Regions from separate parts of the Streptomyces sp. KR55 genome, predicted to be linked through region 3. Evidence: riboswitches for the same ligand, from Rfam matches in the RefSeq annotation. Region 3 holds a riboswitch; each other region holds the start of a gene.
The links. A riboswitch is a leader RNA that binds a small molecule or an ion and turns the genes downstream of it on or off. The one in region 3 is predicted to bind cobalamin.

Region 1: another riboswitch for cobalamin. It lies ahead of ACTWQJ_RS16005 (CbtB domain-containing protein); the one in region 3 lies ahead of ACTWQJ_RS01775 (ribonucleoside-diphosphate reductase subunit alpha).
Region 2: another riboswitch for cobalamin. It lies ahead of metE (5-methyltetrahydropteroyltriglutamate--homocysteine S-methyltransferase); the one in region 3 lies ahead of ACTWQJ_RS01775 (ribonucleoside-diphosphate reductase subunit alpha).
Region 4: another riboswitch for cobalamin. It lies ahead of ACTWQJ_RS16110 (FecCD family ABC transporter permease); the one in region 3 lies ahead of ACTWQJ_RS01775 (ribonucleoside-diphosphate reductase subunit alpha).

The regions. Positions count from the first base shown of each region.
Region 1 is NZ_JBQQCE010000092.1:12,419-17,685, forward strand. It holds gene ACTWQJ_RS15995 (class I SAM-dependent methyltransferase) at 1-555, shown strand, start outside; gene ACTWQJ_RS16000 (histidine phosphatase family protein) at 628-1,233, opposite strand; cobalamin riboswitch at 1,346-1,488, shown strand; gene ACTWQJ_RS16005 (CbtB domain-containing protein) at 1,525-1,746, shown strand; gene ACTWQJ_RS16010 (CbtA family protein) at 1,772-2,536, shown strand; partial or broken gene ACTWQJ_RS16015 (response regulator) at 2,589-3,217, opposite strand; gene ACTWQJ_RS16020 (sensor histidine kinase) at 3,250-3,852, opposite strand; gene ACTWQJ_RS16025 (ABC transporter permease) at 3,800-5,116, shown strand; gene ACTWQJ_RS16030 (permease) at 5,233-5,267, shown strand, end outside.
Region 2 is NZ_JBQQCE010000110.1:16,198-21,464, reverse strand. It holds gene ACTWQJ_RS18215 (alkaline phosphatase PhoX) at 1-59, opposite strand, end outside; gene metE (5-methyltetrahydropteroyltriglutamate--homocysteine S-methyltransferase) at 399-2,717, opposite strand; cobalamin riboswitch at 2,890-3,113, opposite strand; partial or broken gene ACTWQJ_RS18205 (3-hydroxyacyl-CoA dehydrogenase family protein) at 3,311-3,711, opposite strand; gene ACTWQJ_RS18200 (hypothetical protein) at 3,762-3,905, shown strand; gene ACTWQJ_RS18195 (hypothetical protein) at 3,953-5,083, opposite strand.
Region 3 is NZ_JBQQCE010000006.1:27,714-32,980, reverse strand. It holds gene ACTWQJ_RS01775 (ribonucleoside-diphosphate reductase subunit alpha) at 1-2,159, opposite strand, end outside; cobalamin riboswitch at 2,283-2,418, opposite strand; gene ACTWQJ_RS01770 (GNAT family N-acetyltransferase) at 2,471-2,977, opposite strand; gene mctP (monocarboxylate uptake permease MctP) at 3,058-4,668, opposite strand; gene ACTWQJ_RS01760 (DUF3311 domain-containing protein) at 4,665-4,928, opposite strand; gene ACTWQJ_RS01755 (YbdD/YjiX family protein) at 5,027-5,233, opposite strand; gene ACTWQJ_RS01750 (carbon starvation CstA family protein) at 5,199-5,267, opposite strand, start outside.
Region 4 is NZ_JBQQCE010000093.1:5,663-10,929, reverse strand. It holds gene ACTWQJ_RS16125 (alpha/beta hydrolase) at 1-2, opposite strand, end outside; gene ACTWQJ_RS16120 (ABC transporter substrate-binding protein) at 117-1,109, opposite strand; gene ACTWQJ_RS16115 (ABC transporter ATP-binding protein) at 1,118-1,876, opposite strand; gene ACTWQJ_RS16110 (FecCD family ABC transporter permease) at 1,878-2,918, opposite strand; cobalamin riboswitch at 3,021-3,147, opposite strand; gene ACTWQJ_RS16105 (TerB family tellurite resistance protein) at 3,352-4,047, opposite strand; gene leuA (2-isopropylmalate synthase) at 4,342-5,267, opposite strand, start outside.

The DNA.
Region 1 (5,267 bases), on a different contig from region 3:
GGCATGCGCCCCCGGGCCTATGCCCGCCTGGCCCGGCTCAGCGGCGCCCGCCCCGGTGACCGTGTGCTGGACGTGGGCTGCGGCACCGGCTACCTGACCCGGCGTATAGCGAAGGCCGTCGGCCCCACTGGTTCGGTGCTCGGCATCGATCCGTCCGCCGAGGTCATCGCGTACGCGCGCGATAAGACGCGTGAGCCGCACTGCGCGTACGAGGCCGGGGTCGGTGAGGCGCTCAGCGCGCCGGACGGCTCCTTTGACGTCGTCGTCAGCTGTCTGGCCGTACACCATCTGCCCGAGGACCTGCGGCCGGTCGCGCTGCGGGAGATGTACCGGGTGCTGCGTCCGGGCGGGCGCCTGATGATCGCCGACTTCCGGGCCCCGCGTACCCGGCCGGTCCGGCACGTGATCGCCGCGGTCACCGGACATGTCATGGTGGACTACCGCGTGGACCTGCTCGATGGGCTCATCGCGGGCGCGGGCTTCGATGTGCGGGGGCGCGGGGACGTGCGGCCCTGGCTGCGGTACGTGCAGGGGGTGCGGCCGGAGAAGCCGTGACAGGGCGGTGCGGGTCGGGGCGGGGGCCTGTGACAACTCGGAGTTGGGGACGACGGTTCGGTCCGTCCTGGGTTACGGCGGCTCGGGCAGCCTCCCGGTGCCGGGCTGCGTCCCGCCGAGCGGCTGCCCGAGGCGTAGGTTCCAGCGCCCGGACCGTCCGCTGAGCTCCGTCGCGGTCAGCGGTGGCACGTCGATCCGCCAGAAGGTCGGCTCGGGCGCCCCGAGTGCCCGCACCGCCGCGGCCCGTACGACCTCGGGATCCACCACGGCGACCGTCCGGCCCTCAAGGCGTGCGGCAGAGTCGAGCCAGGCGGCGATCCGGTCGCAGAACTCCCGTACGGATTCCCCGTCGTGCGGCGCGGATGCGGGGTCCGCCATCCACCGGGCAACCTGCTCGGGCTCTTTCGCGCTCACGTCCGCCAGGGTCGCGCCGCGCCAGCGACCCATGTCGAGTCCCGCCAACTCCGGTACGACCGCGGCGTCGAGTCCGAGCGCCTCGACCGTCTGCCGGCAGCGGAGCGACGGGGAGACCCAGGCCCGGTCCACAGCCGTCAGTGTTCCGGCCGCGGCCCGCGCGTGCCGGAGTCCGGTGGCGTCGAGCGGGCAACCGTCGTCGAACCGGGCTTCCCGGAGCGCCAAACTGATCGCGGGTGAGATCAACATCACTCGGCTCGTCATATGCCCGTTCCCGTGCTCAACATCCCGGCTTTCCCCACGACTTGAGGTCCTCCACGGCTCGCAGGCGTGCGCCCGTGCGCCCTTGGCCGCCCCCCTGCTTCGCGGTACGTTCTCGGGCGATGTCCACGACGGACATCGACGACGGTCCCGCGGAAGCCGGTGAGACTCCGGCACGGTCGCGCCACTGTAAGCCCGGTTCGCACCCCCAGGTGTGAGCAGGGCAAGTCAGACCCGCCCCGTTGTCCTTGTGCACCACCGAGACGGGACGCGAGTTCCCCAGGAGGGCCTGCCATGGCGCAGTCTGCTGCTCAGCCGACCACCACTCCCATCGCCGTACCGACCAAGCTGCCGATCGGCGCGATCGCGCCCTGGGCGGTCTTCTTCGGCATCCTCATGCTGGTTCTGCTCTACTTCGTCGGCGTCGAACAGAGCGCCACCTCCGTGATGAGCGGAGAGGACGTCCACGAGTGGGTGCACGACGCCCGCCACCTGCTCGGCTTCCCCTGCCACTGACGGCGGCGGGGAAACGTACGAGCCCATGGACTCGGCAACCGTCCGCAATCTTCTGGTGCGTGGCATGCTCGCGGGTCTCGCCGCGGGTCTGCTCGCCCTTGTCGTCTCCTACTTCCTGGGCGAGCCGAGCGTCGACGCGGCGATCGCCTTCGAGGAGGCCCACGCCCACGGCGGCGAACACGGCGAGGAGCTGGTCAGCCGCACGATGCAGTCCACCGCCGGCCTGTCCACCGGTGTCCTGGTGTACGGCGTCGCGTTCGGCGGCATCGCCGCCCTCGCGTACTGCTTCGCGCTCGGCCGCATCGGCCGCATCGGGCCGCGCGTGAGCGCGCTGCTCCTCGCGGCCGCCGGTCTGATCGCCGTGTATGTCGTGCCGTTCCTGAAGTACCCGGCCCAGCCGCCCGCCGTCGGCGATCCCGACACCGTCGGCAAACGCACCGCCCTGTACTTCCTGATGGTGGTGTTGAGCGTGCTGCTCGCCGTCGCCACCGTGATCCTGGGCAAGCGCCTCGCGCCACGCCTGGGCAACTGGAACGCCACGCTCGCCGCGGGCGCGTTTTTCGTCTTGGTCGTCGGGCTCGCGTACGCGTTCCTGCCGTCCTACAACAACGTCCCGGAGCACTTCCCGGCCGCCGTGCTGTGGGAGTTCCGCCTGGCGGCGCTCGCCGTCCAGGTGACCTTGTGGACCGCCTTCGGGCTCGTCTTCGCGGTGCTGGCGGAACGGGTGCTGGTTCCTCGGACGGCACCGGCCGCAGAGCAGACCGGGCAGTCGGCTCCCGTACCCAACTGAGCACATCCACTCCGAAGGCCCCGACCGGAAGCTCCGGCGGGGCCTTCGAGTTTCACGACGACGCATGGCGAGGCTGGTTGATGCCCGTCTCGTACGCGAAGATCACGGCCTGCACCCGGTCGCGGAGGCCCAGTTTCATCAGGATCCGCTTCACATGAGTGCGGACCGTCGACTCCTCGACGACGAAGGCGGCGGCGATCTCACGGTTCGACAGGCCCCGGGCGACGAGTTCGAAGGTCTCCCGCTCGCGGGGCGTCAGCGCGTCGAGGCGGGAGTGGCCGGACAGGTCGGGGCGGGTTGGCGGGCGGTGCGGTCGATGACGCGGCAGGTGACTGAAGGGAAGAGCAGGGAGTCGCCGGCGGCGATGGTGTGGACGGCGGCGATCAGTTCCTCGGGGCGGGTGCGTTTGAGGAGGAAGCCGGAGGCGCCGGCGCGCAGGGCGCCGAAGATGTAGTCGTCCTGTTCGAAGGTGGTGAGGATCAGGACCTTCGCGTCCGGGGCGTCGCGGGTCAGTTCCCGGGTGGCGCCGATGCCGTCCAGGTCGGGCATCCGGATGTCCATCAGGACGACGTCGGGAGTCAGCCGCCGGGCCTGCGTCACAGCCTCGCGTCCCGTCGCCGCCTCGCCGACGATCTCCATGCTCGGGTCGGCGGTGAGCAGTTCGATGAGGCCGGCGCGCATCAGGTGGTCGTCATCGGCGATCAGTACGCGGGTCACGTCGGCTGTACTCCGTCGGGTGCGGGGGCCGGGATGCGGGCGTGGACGCGGAACGTGCCGTCCCTGTGCCCGGCTTCCAGGCTGCCGCCCAGCAGCGTGACGCGCTCGCGCATGCCGATCAGGCCGTGTCCGCCGCCGGGTCGCGGACTGCCGTTGACGTGTCGTGCGGACCTGGGGTTAGTGACGGTGATGTCGACCCCTGCCTTGGTGTAGGTGAACTGGATGCGGGCGCGGTGGCCGGTGCCGTGGCGGGCGGCGTTGGTGAGGGCTTCCTGGAGAATCCGGTAGGCGGCCTGGTCGGCGGGGCCGCCCAGTGGTCGCCGGGCGCCTGCCGTGTCGACGGTGATCGTGAGGCCGGCGGCCTCGTGGTGGGCGAGCAGGGTGCCGAGGGAGGCGAGGCCGGGCGGGGCCTCGACCTCCTCGTCCGTCGGGTCGTGCGTCGAGTCGCCGCGGCGCAGGGTGCTCGGCAGCGAGCCGACGAGCCTGGCGCCGCCCTGGTGGACGTACGTCGTGATCGTCGCCGTCGGCCTCGGCCTGCCCTCACTGATGGCCCTCGTACCCCTGGTCAGGGCGAGCCGCACCACCGTCCGCGCCGCCATCGACCACCACGGCGGCGGCACGGCTCCCGGCAGGGCGTCCGCACTGCTGGCCCGGATCAGCCGGATCCGCCGCCTCGACCGCGGCCTGCTCCTGGCGCTGCGCAACACGGTCCGCCGCCCCGCCCGCTTCTGGCTCTCCGTGAGCCTGCTGGCGTGCGCGGGCACGGTGTTCGTGGCCGCGATGTCACTGATCGACGGCACGAACGCGGCGGAGCAGCAGAAGAAGGCGCAGCGTTACTGGGATGTCGAGGCCGAGCTGGGCGCCCCCGCCGCGCCCGACCAAGCTGCCGCTGCTGTAAAGGACTTGCCCGGCGTGAGTCGCGTCGAGACCTTCACCCGCACCCAGGTCAGCGTCGCAGGCCCGGATCAGCTCCCCTTCAGCCGCACCTACCCCGACCAGGGCCACGGCAGTATCGCGCTCAACACGGTGTTGCCCTCGCCCGGCAGCGGGCGCTCGTCGCCGAAGCTGCTGGAAGGCAGTTGGCCGAAGCAGGGGGAGACCGGAGCGGTCATCCTCAGCCAGATCGTCCGGGACAACACCGTCCCCGGGTACAGCGCGGGCGACACCGTGCGGCTGTTCATCGAGGGAAAGCCCACGACCTGGCGCATCGCCGGCATCGTCGAGGAACGCGACTCCACCGGCGGCGGCGTGTACGCCACGCCGGAAGGGCTGGCCGCCGCAACCGGAGAGCCCCAGCAAGTGAACCGCGTCCGCGTCATCACCGACATCCACGACGAGCGCACCCGGGACGCGGTCGCGGCCTCCGTCGACGACGCACTCACCGCCGATGGTGTCGACGTGGCCCTCGCGGCCTCCGTCAACCGCAGCGAGGCCGCCTCGGCCGGACACACGGGCCCCGTCCTGATGGTGCTGCTGGTCATCGCCCTGCCGCTCGGCCTGGTCGGCGGCATCGGCCTCGGCTCGACGATGAGCTCCAACATCCTCGACCGCACCCGGGAGTTCGGCGTCATGCACGCCATCGGCGCCCGCCCCAAGGCCGTACGCCGCATCGTCGTCGCCGAAGGCGTCCTCCTCGCCGTCACCAGCTGCGTGGTGGCCGTCGCCCCGGCGCTGGCGCTCACCGCATTCCTCGGCGACGGGCTCGGCAACCTCTTCATGAAGACGCCGCTGCCCTTCCGTATCTCGCCGCTCGGCGTCGGGGTCTGGGTCGTGCTCGCCGTGCTCGGCTCCATGCTGGCTACGGAGGCCGCGGCGAGCCGGGCCTCGCGCATCACGGTCCGCGAGGCGCTGACCTATCTGTGACCGCCCCCATCTGTCCCACAGGCACTCCCGGCCAGGGGCACAGCGTCGAACGCTGGCTTCCTGCGGGCGCTACGGTGGCGCAGTCCGTACAGCCGGGGTGGGATGCAAGGGGCGCGGTGAGCCAGGAGAGTCACGAAGAACCGGTGCGGGG
Region 2 (5,267 bases), on a different contig from region 3:
CCGAATACGGCGGCCGAGGTGCCGATCACTGCACCGCGTAGAAAGTTGCGACGTTCCACAGGTACTCCTTCGTCAAAGAAGGGCGAACGATGGCTTGTTGAGCGCCGCCGACTGGTCACCGGGGACCCTAGGGCCCCTGGCAGGGGACGGTAAGGATCCCTTGGACCAACTCCTCCCGGCCAACCGGTGAGTAGATTTGGCGCAGAAACGATCAGCCCGTCACCAAATGAACCATCAGGGAATTCCCCCGGACCAACTGGTGCAGATTTCTTGATGGGAAGCAGGCCAAGGTGCCCCGGGCCGTTGGCGATTCCCGCTCACCGATGCTGTGGGGCGTCGTTACTGGCACACCGGGGCCGGGGCACCGGTGGGCACCCCGGCCTCCGGAAGCGCTCCGGTCAGGAGGTGGGCAGCTCGCCGCGGACCGTGCGGGCCGCGGTGACCAGGTTCTCCAGCGAGGCGCGGGTCTCCGGCCAGCCGCGGGTCTTCAGGCCGCAGTCGGGGTTGACCCAGAGGCGTTCGGCGGGGATGGCCTTCAGGCCGGTGCGCAGCAGGTCGGCGGCTTCCTCGGTGCTCGGGACGCGGGGGGAGTGGATGTCGTACACGCCGGGTCCCGCCTCACGGGGGTAGCCGTGGGCGGCGAGTTCCCGGGCGACCTGCATGTGGGAGCGGGCGGCTTCCAGGCTGATGACGTCGGCGTCGAGGTCGTCGATGGCCTGGATGATGTCGCCGAACTCGGCGTAGCACATGTGGGTGTGGATCTGGGTGTCCGGGCGTACGCCGGACGTTGTGAGCCGGAAGGCTTCGGTGGCCCAGGCCAGGTAGGCGGGGCGATCGGAGGTGCGCAGCGGTAGGGTCTCGCGCAGCGCGGGCTCGTCCACCTGGATGACGGACGTGCCGGCGGCCTCCAGGTCGTTCACCTCGTCGCGCAGGGCGAGGGCGACCTGCCGGGCGGTGTCGCCGAGCGGCTGGTCGTCGCGGACGAAGGACCAGGCGAGCATGGTGACCGGGCCGGTGAGTATGCCCTTGACCGGCCGGTCGGTGAGCGACTGGGCATATGTCGTCCAGCGCACCGTCATCGGCTCGGGGCGCGAGATGTCACCGGCGAGGATCGGCGGGCGGACGTAGCGGGTGCCGTAGGACTGGACCCAGCCGTGCTGCGTGGCGAGGTAGCCGGTGAGCTGCTCGGCGAAGTACTGGACCATGTCGTTGCGCTCGGGCTCGCCGTGCACCAGGACGTCCAGGCCGGTCTTCTCCTGGAAGGAGATCACCTCCTGGATCTCGGCCCTGATGCGCTTTTCGTAGCCGGCCGGGTCGATGCGGCCCGCGCGCAGGTCGGCGCGGGCGGTGCGCAGTTCGCCGGTCTGCGGGAAGGAGCCGATGGTGGTGGTCGGCAGCAGGGGCAGGCCCAGGTGGGCGCGCTGGGCGGCGGTCCGCTCGGCGTACGGCTGGGAGCGGCGGGCGTCCGCCTCGGTGGCCGCGGCGGCGCGGGCGCGGACGGCCGTGTCGTGGGTGATGGGGGAGTGGGCGCGGGAGGAGAGGTCGGCGCGGTTCGCGGACAGCTCCGCGGCGATCACTTCCGTACCGTGGGCCAGACCCCTGGCGAGGGTGACGATCTCGGCGGCCTTCTGCCGGGCGAAGGCGAGCCAGCGCAGGATCTGGGGGTCGATGTCCCGCTCGGCCGCGGTGTCCAGCGGCACGTGGAGGAGGGAGCAGGAGGCGGCCACATCGACCCGGTCGGCCAGACCGAGCAGCGTGCCGAGCGTGGCGAGGGACTTCTCCAGGTCGTCGACCCAGATGTTGCGTCCGTTGACCACACCCGCGACCAGGCGCTTGCCGGGCAGTCCGCCGACGGCGGCGAGCTCGTCGAGGTTGGCGGCGGCGCCCTCGGTGAAGTCCACCGCCAGCCCCTCGACCGGGGCCTTGGCCAGCACCGGCAGGGCGTTGCCGAGCCGGTCGAAGTAGGAGGCGACCAGCAGCTTCGGCCGGTCGGTGAGGGCGCCGAGGTCGCGGTAGGCCCGCTCGGCGGCGTTCAACTCGGCCGGTGTGCGGTCCTGCACGAGGGCGGGCTCGTCCAACTGCACCCATTCGGCGCCGGCCGCCCGGAGATCGGCGAGGACCTCGGCGTAGACGGGCAGCAGCCGGTCCAGCAGGGTGAGCGGGACGAAGTCCGCAGGCACGCCGGGGGCGGGCTTGGCGAGCAGGAGGTAGGTGACGGGGCCTACCAGGACGGGCCGGGCGGCCAGGCCCAGCGCGAGGGCTTCCTTCAGTTCGGCGACCTGCTTGGTGGAGTCGGTAGTGAACACCGTGTCCGGGCCAAACTCCGGGACGAGATAGTGGTAGTTGGTGTCGAACCACTTGGTCATCTCCAGCGGCGCGACATCCTGTGTACCGCGGGCCATGGCGAAGTAGCCGTCCAAGGCGTCCGCCTCGACGGCCGCCCGGTACCGCTCGGGGATCGCGCCGACCATGACGGTGGTGTCCAGGACATGGTCGTAGTACGAGAAATCACCGGTCGGCACCTCGTGGAGGCCGGCTTCGGCGAGCTGCCGCCAGTTCGTGCGGCGCAGGTCGGCGGCGGTGGCACGGAGGACGTCGGCGGTGACGCGGCCCTTCCAGTAGCCCTCGGTCGCCTTCTTGAGTTCCCGGTTCTGTCCCTGGCGGGGGTAGCCGTACACGGTGGACCGTGCTGCCGCGGCTGCGGACTTGGTAGTCACGGAGATCTCCTTCGCGAGATGAATCCCTGAGATCCCGGGGACGGGACGAGAGCGCGAAGGGTGCGGACCGGGCAGAAGCGACCTCGCGCCGTACGTGATACTGCGCCGTCGATCCGCCTGGTATGTACGCCGACCCGCCCTCGAGGTCACCGGGATGTCCGTGCACGAGCGGTTCGTGCGCGGGCAGTTGGCAGGTCTTCGGACTCGCGGGCACGTCCTCACGACGTGAGGACACCTACTGGCCGTCGCTTCCCAGGCCCTCTTCACCGGACCCAGTGCGTATGACGGCGGTCGTTCCCGCTCACCGCTGCGGGGCAGTCCCGGATTCCCACCGGGTTCCCTCTTACGACGCATCCCGTCTGACGGACGGGGCGTACCAGCTGCACCGGCCAGCCTAGGGGGCGGTCCGGGGCCACGTCGGGTCACATCCAGCATTCGGATGGTGACGTGGCACACCTGACCGATGCGATTAAGGCAGGCCGAGGACGGGAACGGCCGCACACGCGCTTCCCGCCCTCCGCCTGTGAGCAGCCGCCGGATCCCTCGGCTGGCGGGTGCGGTCCGGGCCCGCAGCCCGGTCGCACGAGAGCCGCTCAGCCATGGCCGTACATGTGGAACCCCTCGGCCGGTCTTGCGGCCTAGCAGCCCCGCCTCCACCATCCGCTGGAGCAGTGGGGGCGTAGAGGGGTTCCTTGAACTCGTCGTACAGCGACTCGGCGATCGAGGCGACGGTGTCGAGGCCGATCAGGTCCGCCCAGCTTCAGCTGCCCCATGGGTGGACGCAGCCCAGTTCCATGCCGGTGTCGATATCGGTGGCGGTGGCGAAGCCGGATGCGGCCATGCGGATAGCCGCCAGCAGGTACGGGATGACCAGCGCGGCGACGACGAAGCCCGCCCGGTCCTGGGAGTGCACGACCGTCTTGCCGAGCATGTGGGTGGCGAAGTCCTCGACGGTGGCGACCGTCTTCGGTGCCGTGCGCAGGGAGGACACGATCAGCAAGCTCAGCCTTCCGGGGCGGCGTTGAGGCTGTCGACGATGGTGGAGTGGGCTTTCCGCTGCGTGTCGCGGATGCTTCGGGGGTCGCTGTGGCGGAGCGGCTGAAGCTGGCGGATGTCGTGACGCTCGACCCTCGGCACTTCCGGGCGCTCGTGCCCGATCATGTTCCCGCGTTCACGCTGCTTCCCTGAGGCGGGGAGGGAACGGCCCAGCCCGCCCGGTCTCGGAACGAGCGGGGCTATCGGAGGCCGTGGCGGTCGAGGCGGTGGATCAGGCCGGGGCGGCGCTGGTTGTCCTCGCGCAGGCGGGTCAGGCGCTGCCGGAAGTCCTTGTCTCGTTCGGTGTGCGCGTAGGCGTCGCGCAATTCCGTAAGGAGGGTGACGGCTTGGTCGTAGGCGCTGGTCTTCTTGGCGGCGATGTGTGCCTCGATCTGCTGCCAGGCGGCTTCGGCGTCACGGGCAAGGGCGGTTGGCTGTCGGTCGCGGGCTGCGGCTCGTACGTGTTCGGCGCGCTGTCGGCGTTCTGTGCGCCGCGTGTAGGAGGCGTCCAGGAGGTGGGCGGCGGAGCGGCGCCCGGGGACGGTGGTCGGGGCAGTGTTGCCGCGCAGGCGGTGCATGAGGTCGGTACGCAACCGGGGTTCGGGGCCGAGGGCGAGCCGCAGCAGCAGAGCGTCCTTCTCCTTCTGGGGCAGAGCGGCGATAAGCGGAGCGAGTTCCTTCTTCGTGGGCCTGGCCGACTTCTTGGGCGCGGCGGAACTGGCCTGGGCCGCGACCGCGAGCAGGTCGGCATCCACGCGCAGGAAGTCCGCGAGCGCGGCCTGCGAGGCGGTCAGTTCGCCGAGCCCGGCCGGGACGGGTGGCTCCGGGCAGGTGTGGTACTCCTCTTCGTCGTCGTCCTCGAGTTCCCAGGCGGTGAGCGCGGAGAGCCAGGCCAGGTAGAGAGGGCGCAGGTCGCCGGTGGCGAGTTCGTCGCGTACGCCGATGAGGGCCGCCAGCGAGTCGTCGGCTCCCTCGACCCAGTCGCCACCCTCGTCCTCGCTGGTCATTTCGAGCAGGAGGTGGGTGCGGGTGGTCCAGGCCTGGACATGGTGGTCCAGGCAGTATGGCTGTGCGGTATGCAGAGGCAGGGCTTGTTTGGGCAGGCGGAGCATCAGCCGGTGGGTGCCCCAGTTGGTGACGTACAGGTGGGCGTCGAAGTAGTGCTCGGTCATACGGCGCGGATTGCCGCTCAGGTCACCCCAGTTGTAGGTGTTGGTGAAGCTGGTGGCCGTGATCCGGGCCCGGGTGGAGATGGCCCGCAGCTGCTCCTGTTCCTCGCGGCTGAGCGGCCGCTCAAGCGCCTGGAACTCGTAATACTGGTACTCGCTCACATGGCGGACCCTATCGCCGCCGAGGGTGGGCGTGGACGCGGAGCGGCCACGGCGGCAGTGCCACCGGACGCTGCAGCGGGCGATGGAGCATGGGGCCAGAACGGAGCTCGCGGCCGTGCTGCAGCTGGCGCGGCAGGCTTTGGTGCAGCGACAAGACGCAGCGCCCCTCCGCAGCCACGATCCG
Region 3 (5,267 bases):
TGGGACTGGTCCAGGAACGGCGTGCGGGCGGCCGCCATGTCGATCAGGCCGCGCTGCGGGATCTCCCACGCCGTGCGGTAGAGCCGCCGTACGTCCTCGGGGATCCAGGTGAAGTCCTGCACCGAGCCGTTCGCCTCGCGCAGCGCCTCACGGGTGCGGGTGTCCCAGACGCCGAGGTCCTTGAGGTCCTGCACCAGGTACGAGTTGACCTGGAGGAACTCGCCGGACAGCGTCTCGCGCTTGAAGAGGTTCGACACCTGCGGCTCGATGCATTCGTACACACCGGCGATCGAGGCGATCGTGGCGGTCGGCGCGATGGCCAGAAGCAGGGAGTTGCGCAAGCCCGTTTCGGCGATCCGCGCCCGCAGCGCCGCCCAGCGCTCCGGCCAGGCCGGCTCGACGCCGTAGTGGTCGGGGTGCAGAACACCCTTCGCGGTACGGGTCTTCTGCCAGGCCGGCAGCGGGCCGTTGCGCTCGGCCAGGTCGGCGGAGGCCTCGTACGCGGCGAGCATGATGCGCTCGGCGATGCGGGTGGAGAGGGCCTTGGCCTCGGGTGAGTCGAAGGGCAGGCGCAGCTTGAAGAAGACGTCCTGCAGGCCCATCGCGCCGAGGCCGACCGGACGCCACTTGGCGTTGGACCGGCCCGCCTGCTCGGTCGGGTAGAAGTTGATGTCCACGACGCGGTCGAGGAAGGTGACGGCGGTACGGACGGTGGCGTCCAGCCGCTCCCAGTCGATGCCGCCGGTCGCCGGGTCGGCGAAGGCGCCCAGGTTGACCGAGCCGAGGTTGCAGACCGCCGTCTCCCCGTCGTCGGTGACCTCCAGGATCTCCGTGCAGAGGTTGGAGGAGTGGACCACGTGACCCGGCTCGGCGGTCTGGTTGGCGGTGCGGTTGGCGGCGTCCTTGAAGGTCATCCAGCCGTTGCCGGTCTGCGCGAGGGTGCGCATCATCCGGCCGTAGAGGTCACGGGCCGGGATGGTCTTCTTGGCGAGGCCTGCTGCCTCCGCCTTGCGGTACGCCGCGTCGAACTCCTCGCCCCACAGGTCGACCAGCTCGGGCACGTCCGACGGCGAGAACAGCGACCACTGCTCGTCGGCGTCGACCCGGCGCATGAACTCGTCCGGGATCCAGTGCGCGAGGTTGAGGTTGTGGGTGCGCCGGGCGTCCTCGCCGGTGTTGTCACGCAGCTCCAGGAACTCCTCGATGTCGGAGTGCCAGGTTTCCAGGTAGACCGCGGCCGCGCCCTTGCGCCGCCCGCCCTGGTTCACCGCGGCGACCGAGGCGTCGAGGGTCTTCAGGAACGGGACGATGCCGTTGGAGTGGCCGTTCGTGCCGCGGATCAGGGAGCCGCGGGAGCGGATGCGGGAGTACGCGATGCCGATGCCGCCGGCGTGCTTGGAGAGGCGGGCGACCTGGTGGTAGCGGTCGTAGATGGAGTCCAGCTTGTCCTTGGGGGAGTCCAGGAGGTAGCAGGACGACATCTGGGGGTGCCGCGTACCGGAGTTGAAGAGCGTGGGGGAGGACGGGAGGTAGTCGAGGCGGCTCATGAGCCCGTAGAGCGCGGCGACTTCGTCGACGGACCGGGGGCCCGTCTTTGAACCGAACACAGTGTCCTCGGCGAGGCCGGCGGCGACGCGCAGCAGGAAGTGCTGGGGCGTCTCGACGACCTTGCGCGTGTGGGGGTGCCGCAGGAGATAGCGGCTGTGCAGGGTGCGCAGGCCGAAGTAGCCGAAGCGGCCGTCGGCTTCGGGGTCGACGAGGGCGTCGAGGCGGTCGGCGTGGATGCGCACGAACTCGGCGGTGCGGTCGGCGATCAGGCCCTCGCGGTGTCCGACGGCGACGGACTCGGTGAAGGACGTGACGCCCTGGGAGGCGGCCTCGGCGGCGATGCTGATCGTCAGCAGGCGGGCGGCCAGCCGGGAGTAGGCGGGGTCCTCGGAGATGAGGCCGGCGGCCGCCTCCGTGGCCAGCTCGCGCAGCTCCGTCTCGTCCGCCCGCGCGGACCGGCCGCGCAGCGCGGCGGCGGCGACCCGTCCGGGGTCGGCGTCGGGGAGGTCGGCGGTCAGCTCGGTCAGGGTCCGCAGCAGCGCGGCTCCCGGACCGTCGCTCTCGACCGGAGGCACTGAGGCTGAAGCCGGTTCGGCTGGCGCGATGGTCACGTGGGGCTCTCCCTCGCTCGGCACGGGGCCTTGCGGAGGGCAGGGGGCAGCTCACGAGCGCACACGGCGTCGCGTCCACCGGCCCATTCCACGAGGCCCGGACGTCATGGCACCCGGGCCGGATGGCCGGGCGCACTGTCGGCAGGTCCTCGGACTGACTCTCGTACGACGACATGCGGGCATACGTGTACGAGTACACCGTTGCGGGACAGTTCCGGATTCGCACCGGATTCCCCTGCGCGACAGCGAGCATGAGCATACATCTTGTGCCGGGTTCGCGGAGCACCCCCAGATGTTGTGTCCTGCTGGTTTCAGAGCGTCAACTGGTAGGTGAGGAGAGTGATGTCGTCGAGGTGCGGTACGGGGTTCCAGTCGCGTTCGGGTGTGCGGGTGAAGCCCAGGCGTTCGTAGATCCGGTGGGCGGTGTGCATGGTGCGCTGGGTCGACAGGACGATGCGTGTGCAGCCGGCGATGGCCCGTGCGCGGACTATGCAGGTGCGGACGAGCGCCTCGCCGGCGCCACGGCCTCGCGCCTCCTGAGCCACGGCCAGCATGCGTATCTCGGCCTCGCCGGGGCCCGCGATGTCGGCCATGGGACCGCCGGACGGTACGAAGGTCACGCCGCCCAGGACGTGTCCGTCCGCCACGGCGATCAGGACGTCTGCGGCGGCGGCTCGCTTGGCCACGTCTCTCAGTTCGACGAGGTACTCGTCGCTCTCGCCGAAGTCGAGGAGGCCGTCCTGGAGGTAGGCCTGGGCGGTGATTTCGCCGATGAGCTCGTACTCGTCGGGCACTGCCTGCCGGATCGTGATGTCCATGAAGGCGAGTGTGCCGGAGGGGTACGGCAGCGGGCCGCCGAGTTTCTTGCTCTCGGCGTCCCGCTGGGGGTTTCGTGTGGTCAGTGAGCGGCGTTGGCAGTCGCCGGAGGCAGTTCCGCCTGCACTCCCGGGTCGCCCGCCTCCCCCGTGTAGTCCTCCGGGCTTGTCTCGTCGATGCCCTCCGGGGCCTTGGCGGCCTTCAGGGCGAAGGTGAGGACCACTGTCACGACCAGGTTCAGGACGAACGCCGTCAGGCCGATGTACCCGATCTCCCCGATCCCCGGGATCTCCGCCGACGAGCCGCCGAAGTGCTTCTGCGTCGGCGAGGCCACACCGTACGCGGCGACCGTGCCGTAGATCATGCCGACCGCCCAGCCGGCGAGCAGTGCCCAGCGGTGGAACCAGCGGGTGAACAGGCCGCCGACCAGGGCCGGGAAGGTCTGCAGGATCCAGATGCCGCCCAGGAGCTGGAAGTTGATCGCGACGGTCTTGTCCATGCCGAGGACGAAGATCAGCGCGCCCACCTTCACCAGCAGGGACACCAGCTTGGAGACCTTGGTCTCCTGTGCGGGCGTGGCGTCCGGCTTCAGGAAGTCCTTGTAGATGTTCCGGGTGAAGAGGTTGGCCGCCGCGATCGACATGATCGCCGCCGGCACCAGCGCGCCGATGCCGATCGCCGCGAAGGCGACGCCCGTGAACCAGTCCGGGAACATGTTCTCGAAGAGCTGGGGGATCGCCAGCTGGCCGTTCTCCACCTTGATACCGGCCGCGATCGCCATGAAACCGAGCAGGCCGAGCAGGCCGAGCATCAGCGAGTACAGCGGCAGGATCGTGGAGTTGCGGCGGATGACGTCCCGGCTGCGGCTGGACAGCACGGCCGTCACGCTGTGCGGGTACATGAACAGCGCGAGCGCCGAGCCCAGCGCCAGGGTGGCGTACGTCCACTGCGAACCGTCGGTCGGTACGAGCCCGCCCGCGCCCGCCTCGGTGTACTTGTCGCTCGCCGCGGCGAAGATGTCGTCGAAGCCGCCCAGCTTGATCGGGATGTAGATGATCGCGACGGCGATGACGAGGTAGATCAGCGTGTCCTTCACGAACGCGATGAGGGCCGGCGCGCGCAGACCCGACGAGTACGTGTAGGCGGCCAGCACACCGAAGGCGATCAGCAGCGGCAGGTCCTTGATGAACCAGTGCGTGTTCTCGCCGCCGCCGACGCCCAGGACGTCCAGCACGGCCTGGATGCCGACCAGCTGGAGCGCGATGTACGGCATCGTGGCGAGGATGCCGGTCACCGCCACCGCCAGCGACAGGCCCTTGGAGCCGAAGCGGCCGCGGACGAAGTCCGAGGTGGTGACGTAGCCGTGCTTGTGCGAGACCGACCACAGCCGCGGCAGGAAGACGAACATCATCGGGTAGATGAGGATCGTGTAGGGCACGGCGAAGAAGCCGGCCGCGCCCGCCGCGTAGATCGCCGCCGGGACCGCCACGAACGTATAGGCGGTGTAGAGGTCACCGCCGAGCAGGAACCAGGTGATCCAGGTGCCGAACGACCGGCCACCCAGACCCCATTCGTCGAGGCTGTGCTCGTTCTCCGCCTTGCGCCAGCGTGCGGCCAGGAAGCCCATGACCGTCACGGCGACGAAGAAGAGGATGAAGACGGTGAGTGCGACGCCGTTCACGCCGTCCTTCATGACCCGGCACCCCCCTCGGACTTGCGGGCGCGCTGGTCACGCTGCCACAGCTGGTACGCGATCATCGTCAGGACCGTGGAGATGACCACCCAGGCCATCTGGTACCAGTAGAAGAACGGGATGCCGAGGAAGGCCGGGTCGGTCTTGGCGTACGAACCGACCCACAGCATCGCCACAAAGGGCGCTATGAGGCAGAGGGCGATGATGACGCGCACGGGCGTCACCACCGCCGCTCTGTTCACTTCTGGGGCTTGTGACATCTGGCGGCTCCGTCCCCTCACTGATCACCTGGTGTAATGCGCAGGCAATGTAGGTCACGGTGTCGCACATCCGGAAGCCCTGGTTCACATATCGGTACTCAGCAGCAGCGGAACCCCTGCCTCGGGTCCCTTTCCTGCTGGTCTGTCCGCATTCGCTCGAACTCTCGCCGGGACGGCACCTCCGCCTCCGGATGATCCTTGCGGACGTGCGCCACATAGCGGTCGTAGGCCGACTCGTCGGTCAGCTCCCGCACGTACCAGTGCACCCCGCTAATCACGCGGCGCAGCAGCACCGACGGCCGCATGGCGCTCCTCCTCCTTCTCCTCCCGGCTCGGGAA
Region 4 (5,267 bases), on a different contig from region 3:
ATGTCTCCGAGCGTGACGGATCTTGATAATCCGTCACATCCGGGCAACGACCCACTTCGCCCGGGGGATTACCCCAGTCCCGCCCTTCGGGTTCACCCCGACACCCTCGCCAACACTTATTGGTGCGTCCGCAAGTACTCCCCGAGGCGGGCGATCGCCGACGGGTTGCGCGGGCTCTCCACCAGGTCGACGTAGTCCAGCGTGAAGATGCGCTTGTGCTTGACCGCGGAAACGTTCCGCAACGGGGCGTAGGACAGCAGGAACTTCTTCTTCTGCTCCGCGCTCACATCGCCGTAGTCGCAGATCACGATCACGTCGGGGTTGCGTTCGACGACCGTTTCCCAGCCGACCGTCGTCCACGAGTCCTCCAGGTCGTGCATGACGTTGACGCCGCCCGCCTTGCCGATGATCTGGTCGGGCGCGGCGTATCGGCCGGAGGTGAAGGGCTGGTCCTCACCGCTGTCGTAGAGGAACACCTTGGGACGGTCGGCGCCCTTGGGTGCCTTCGCCTCGACGTCGGCCACCTGCTTCCGGAAGCCGGCGATCAGCTCGGCCGCCCGCTTCTCCACGCCGAACAGCTTGCCCAGGTTGGTGAGGTCCTCGTACAGCGCCTGCAGCGGCGGCATGATGCCCCGGGAGATCTCCGTACGGCCGTTGCGGCAGGACTCGGTGAGGATGTACGAGGGGATGCCGAACTTGCGCAACGCGTCCGGGGTGAAGCCCGCGTCCTCACGGAACCCGTAGTTCCACCCGGCGAAGACCAGGTCCGCACGGGCGTCCAGGACGTTCTCCTTCGTCACCTGGTCCTTCGACAGCCACGGCACCTTGTCGTAGCCGTCCTTCCACGGCACCCCGCCCAGGTCGCCCTTGTCGTCGGGCATCACGAACCCGGCCATCCGGTCCTCCAGGCCGAGCGCGAACATCAGCTCGGTGATCCCGACGTCGTTGGTGACGACACGGCTCGGAACCTTGTCGTAGGTGATCTTCTTGCCGCAGTTAGTGAGGGTGACGCTCGATGCGCCGTCGGCGGGCGATGTGTCGACCTGCGCGCCGCACCCCGTGGCGAGGGCGGCGAGGCAGAGGGCGGCGGCGACAACGGGCTGGCGCATGAAGGTCCTTAGGGGAGGAGGTCGAAGAGAAGCTGGACGGCGCCGGTCTCCGGGTGCCGTACGGGATGGGCGCGCACCCCGAACACCTCGGCGAGCAGCTCCGGTCGGAGCACGTCGTGCGGTGGCCCGGAGGCCACGACCCGGCCCCCCTCCACGACGTACAGCAGATCGCAGTGCGCGGCGGCGAGGTTGAGGTCGTGCAGCGCGGCCAGCACGGTCAGCCCGCTGGCGCGGACGAGCGACAGGATGTCCAACTGGTGGGCGATGTCGAGGTGGTTGGTGGGTTCGTCGAGGACGAGGACACGGGGCTGCTGGGCGAGGGCCCGGGCGATGAGGACGCGCTGCTTTTCACCGCCGGAGAGGGAGAGGAACCCGCGGCCGGCGAGATGGGTGACCCCGGTCCGGTCCATGGCCTCGGCGCAGACGGTCCGGTCTTCGGCGGCCGTCCGCCCTTGATGCGGCAGCCGTCCCATCCCGACGACCTCGGCGACGGTGAAGTCGAACTCGGCCGACGACTCCTGCGGCAGCGCGGCCAGCACCCGCGCGACGGTCCGCGGATCCATCGCGTGCACGTCGTCACCGTCGAGCCGCACGGTACCGCCGCTCGGTCGCAAGGCCCGGTACACGCACCGCAACAGGGTCGACTTGCCACTCCCGTTGGGCCCGACGAGCCCCACGAACGCCCCGCTCTTCACGCTGAGTCTCAGATCGTCGACCAGCCGGACCGCACCGGCGGCGACGGACACGTCCTCGACGTCGAGCCGCATGTCAACGACCTCCGAACGCGTAGCCGCCGCGTCGCATCAGCAGCAGGAAGGCGGGCACCCCGACGACGGCGGTGATGACCCCGACCGGCAGTTCGGCCGGGGCGAACAGCAGCCGCGACAGCACATCCGCCCACACGAGCAGGACGGCCCCGGCGAGGGGAGCCACGACCAGCACGCGCCGGTGATCGGCACCGACGAGCATCCGTACGACATGCGGCACCATCAGCCCGACGAACCCGATGGCCCCGCTGACGGCGACGACGGTCCCGGTCACGGCGGCGGTGACGAGGAACAACTCCCGCCGTAGTCGGGCCGGTTGCACTCCGAGTGCTACGGCGGTCTCGTCCCCCATGGCAAGGGCGTTCAGCGACTCTGCGCGCCGGGCAAGCCATGCCCACCCGGCCGCCACGGTCACGGCGGCGATCGGTACCTTCCCCCAGGTCGCCCCGCCCAGACTCCCGAGCAGCCACATCATCGCGGACCGGGCGGCCTCGCCGCGGGCGGCGCCGAAGACCATCACCGTGGTCACGGCCTCGAAGCCGTACGCCAGAGCCGTCCCGGTCAGGATCAGCCGCAACGGGGTGAGCCCGTGCGTTCCGGACCGGGCAACGGCGTACACGATCGCCATGGCGGCGAGCGCGGACCCGAAGGCGGACAGGGACAGAGCCCACACCCCGAGCCCCGCGAAAACACCCAGCAGGATGACGGCATTGGCTCCCACAGCGGCACCGGACGAAATCCCGAGCACGAACGGATCGGCAAGGGCATTACGCACCATGGCCTGCACGGCGACCCCGACGGCAGCGAGCCCGGCCCCGACGACGGCGGCGAGGACGACGCGGGGCAGCCGGATCTCCCAGACGATGGTGTACGGGGCGACGTCACCGGCGTTGACCGTCCCGCCGCTGAGCCCCGCCCACAGGAAACGGAAGACGCCGGCCCAGCCGAGCCCGGCGGCACCGAGGCCCACCCCGCACAGCAGGGAAAGGGCGAGTAACAGCCCGAGCCCAAGGGACAGCGGCACGACGGGTATTCGGCGCACGGTCGGCGGGTCCTTCGCCTCGGGCCGCCTGATGAACGAGAGCAAGGAGACGGCCCGCACGGCCGAACCGCGCGATCCCCTTCCCGCAGTCCACGGCGAGCAGTCACAGGGTCACGAACCGCGGGTAATCGGGCTTGCGCGAACCGTCCACCGGGGCGGCCACGCTTACCGTTGCGGGTCAGCGCCGGACTCTCACCGGACTTCCCCCACGGGACGCGGGGGGAGCGTAGCAAACCGGGCATCGGTCGACATCGGCGCCCTGCGTTCCCGCGGGAGCGGCCCAGGCAGCCTCGTATGGGTGGAGGTCCCTGGTTCGGGCTCGACGTCACCCTCCAAGGACGGTGACCGGTTGTCGGTCACATCGTCGCAGGAGTCACCTGCCCCGACTCGTAGGCCACGATGACCAGTTGGGCCCTGCGTCTCGCGTTCGCGCTCAGGACGGCGTCCGCGCCGCCGCCAGCAGACGGCTCACCTCGTCCGACGTGATGGTGAGGGCGGCGCCCACGGTGGTGAGAACCTCGCGTTCGGCGGGAGTGTAGGGGCCGTCGGCCAGGGCGATGCGGGCGCCCTGGAGGAGGATCGACTCGCGGCCGGCCGGGGCGAGGTGCGGGGCGAGCGGGTCGAGGGCCTCGTGCAGCTCTATGGCCAGCCCCGGTCCGCAGGGCGCCCCGAAGACCCGTCCGGTGTCCGCGGCCAGCGCCTCGACGAGGGCGCCCAGCTGTTCCTCGGTGCAGTCCTCGAACCCGGCCGCACGCACCGTTCCCGCGGCGGCCGACAAAGACGTACGGGTGCGGGTGCCGCCCGCGGCCAGCACCGCGAGGGCGACGGTGTGCACGGCGTCGCGGAGCATCGCCGAGAAACGGCTGGTGGTCGGATGGTCGAGGACGTCGGCACCGAAGTGGCGCCGGCAGGCCGCGCACTCCACGACCGGCCCGGTGTTGCCGCGCGGCAGCACGGGCAGGCCGAGCAGGATGAAGCGGCGGCGGCCGGTCAGCCGCTGGTAGTTGCGGTCGCCCCCGCAGCCGGGGCAGAAGAACTCGCCGTCGCCGACGGCCGTCCATGCGGTACGGGTGCCCAGCATGCGCGAACGCCTGGTGGCACGGCCGTTTCGTCCCCGTCCTGGCAGCACGTCGCACCTCCCGTAACCCCACGGCAACATCGCCGCGCTTGCGTGATGTTAGCCACATCGGTGAGGCGGAGTCAGTACCCAGGACGAGACCTTTCCGTGACCTGCACAGGTCAATGGCCGGAAACCGACGGCCCCGCCCACCGACAAACGGCGAGCGGGGCCTCTGAACCCCGGTTAGGGCAGCGCCCTTAAAGGGGCGCGGGGAACTGCGTGACCAGCCACAGGGGCGCCGCAGAAGACCGACAACCGATCGCGGCACCCCCCTATCGCGGCCCAACCCAGCGGAGCGAACCCTCAGCGAGCCGCCCGGTTGACGGCCGAGACGACCGCCTTCAGCGAGGCACGTGTCGTGTTCGCATCGATGCCGACGCCCCACAGAACCTTTCCGTCGATGGCGCATTCGATGTAGGAGGCGGCCTGCGCGGAGGCGCCCTCGCTCATCGTGTGCTCCTGGTAGTCCAGGAGCCGGACGTCGACGCCGATGCCCTGCAGCGCGTGGAAGAACGCGGAGATCGGGCCGTTGCCGGTGCCGACCAGCGTCGTCTCGACGCCGTCGACCTCGGCCTCCACGGTCAGCGTGTCCACGCCGTCCCGGTCGGTCGTGGACTGGCCGTTCTTGACCTGGATACGGCCCCAGGGGTTCTGAGAGTTCGGCAGGTACTCGTCCTGGAAGGTCGCCCAGATGTCCTTCGGCGTGACCTCACCGCCCTCGGCGTCCGTCTTCGCCTGGATGATCTTCGAGAACTCGATCTGCATCCGGCGCGGCAGGTCCAGCTTGTGGTCGTTCTTCAGGACGTACGCGATGCCGCCCTTGCCGGACTGCGAGTTGACGCGGATGACGGCCTCGTAGGAGCGGCCGACGTCCTTGGGGTCGATGGGCAGGTACGGCACCGCCCACTCGATGTCGTCGACCGTGACACCCTTGGCCTTCGCGTCGGCCTCCATGGCGTCGAAGCCCTTCTTGATGGCGTCCTGGTGGGAGCCGGAGAAGGACGTGTAGACCAGGTCGCCCACGTACGGGTGGCGCGGGTGGACCTCCATCTGGTTGCAGTACTCCCACGTACGACGGATCTCGTCGATGTCGGAGAAGTCGATCTGCGGGTCGACGCCCTGCGAGAACAGGTTCATGCCCAGGGTGACCAGATCGACGTTGCCGGTGCGCTCGCCCTGCCCGAACAGGCAGCCCTCGACGCGGTCGGCGCCGGCCATCAGCGCCAGCT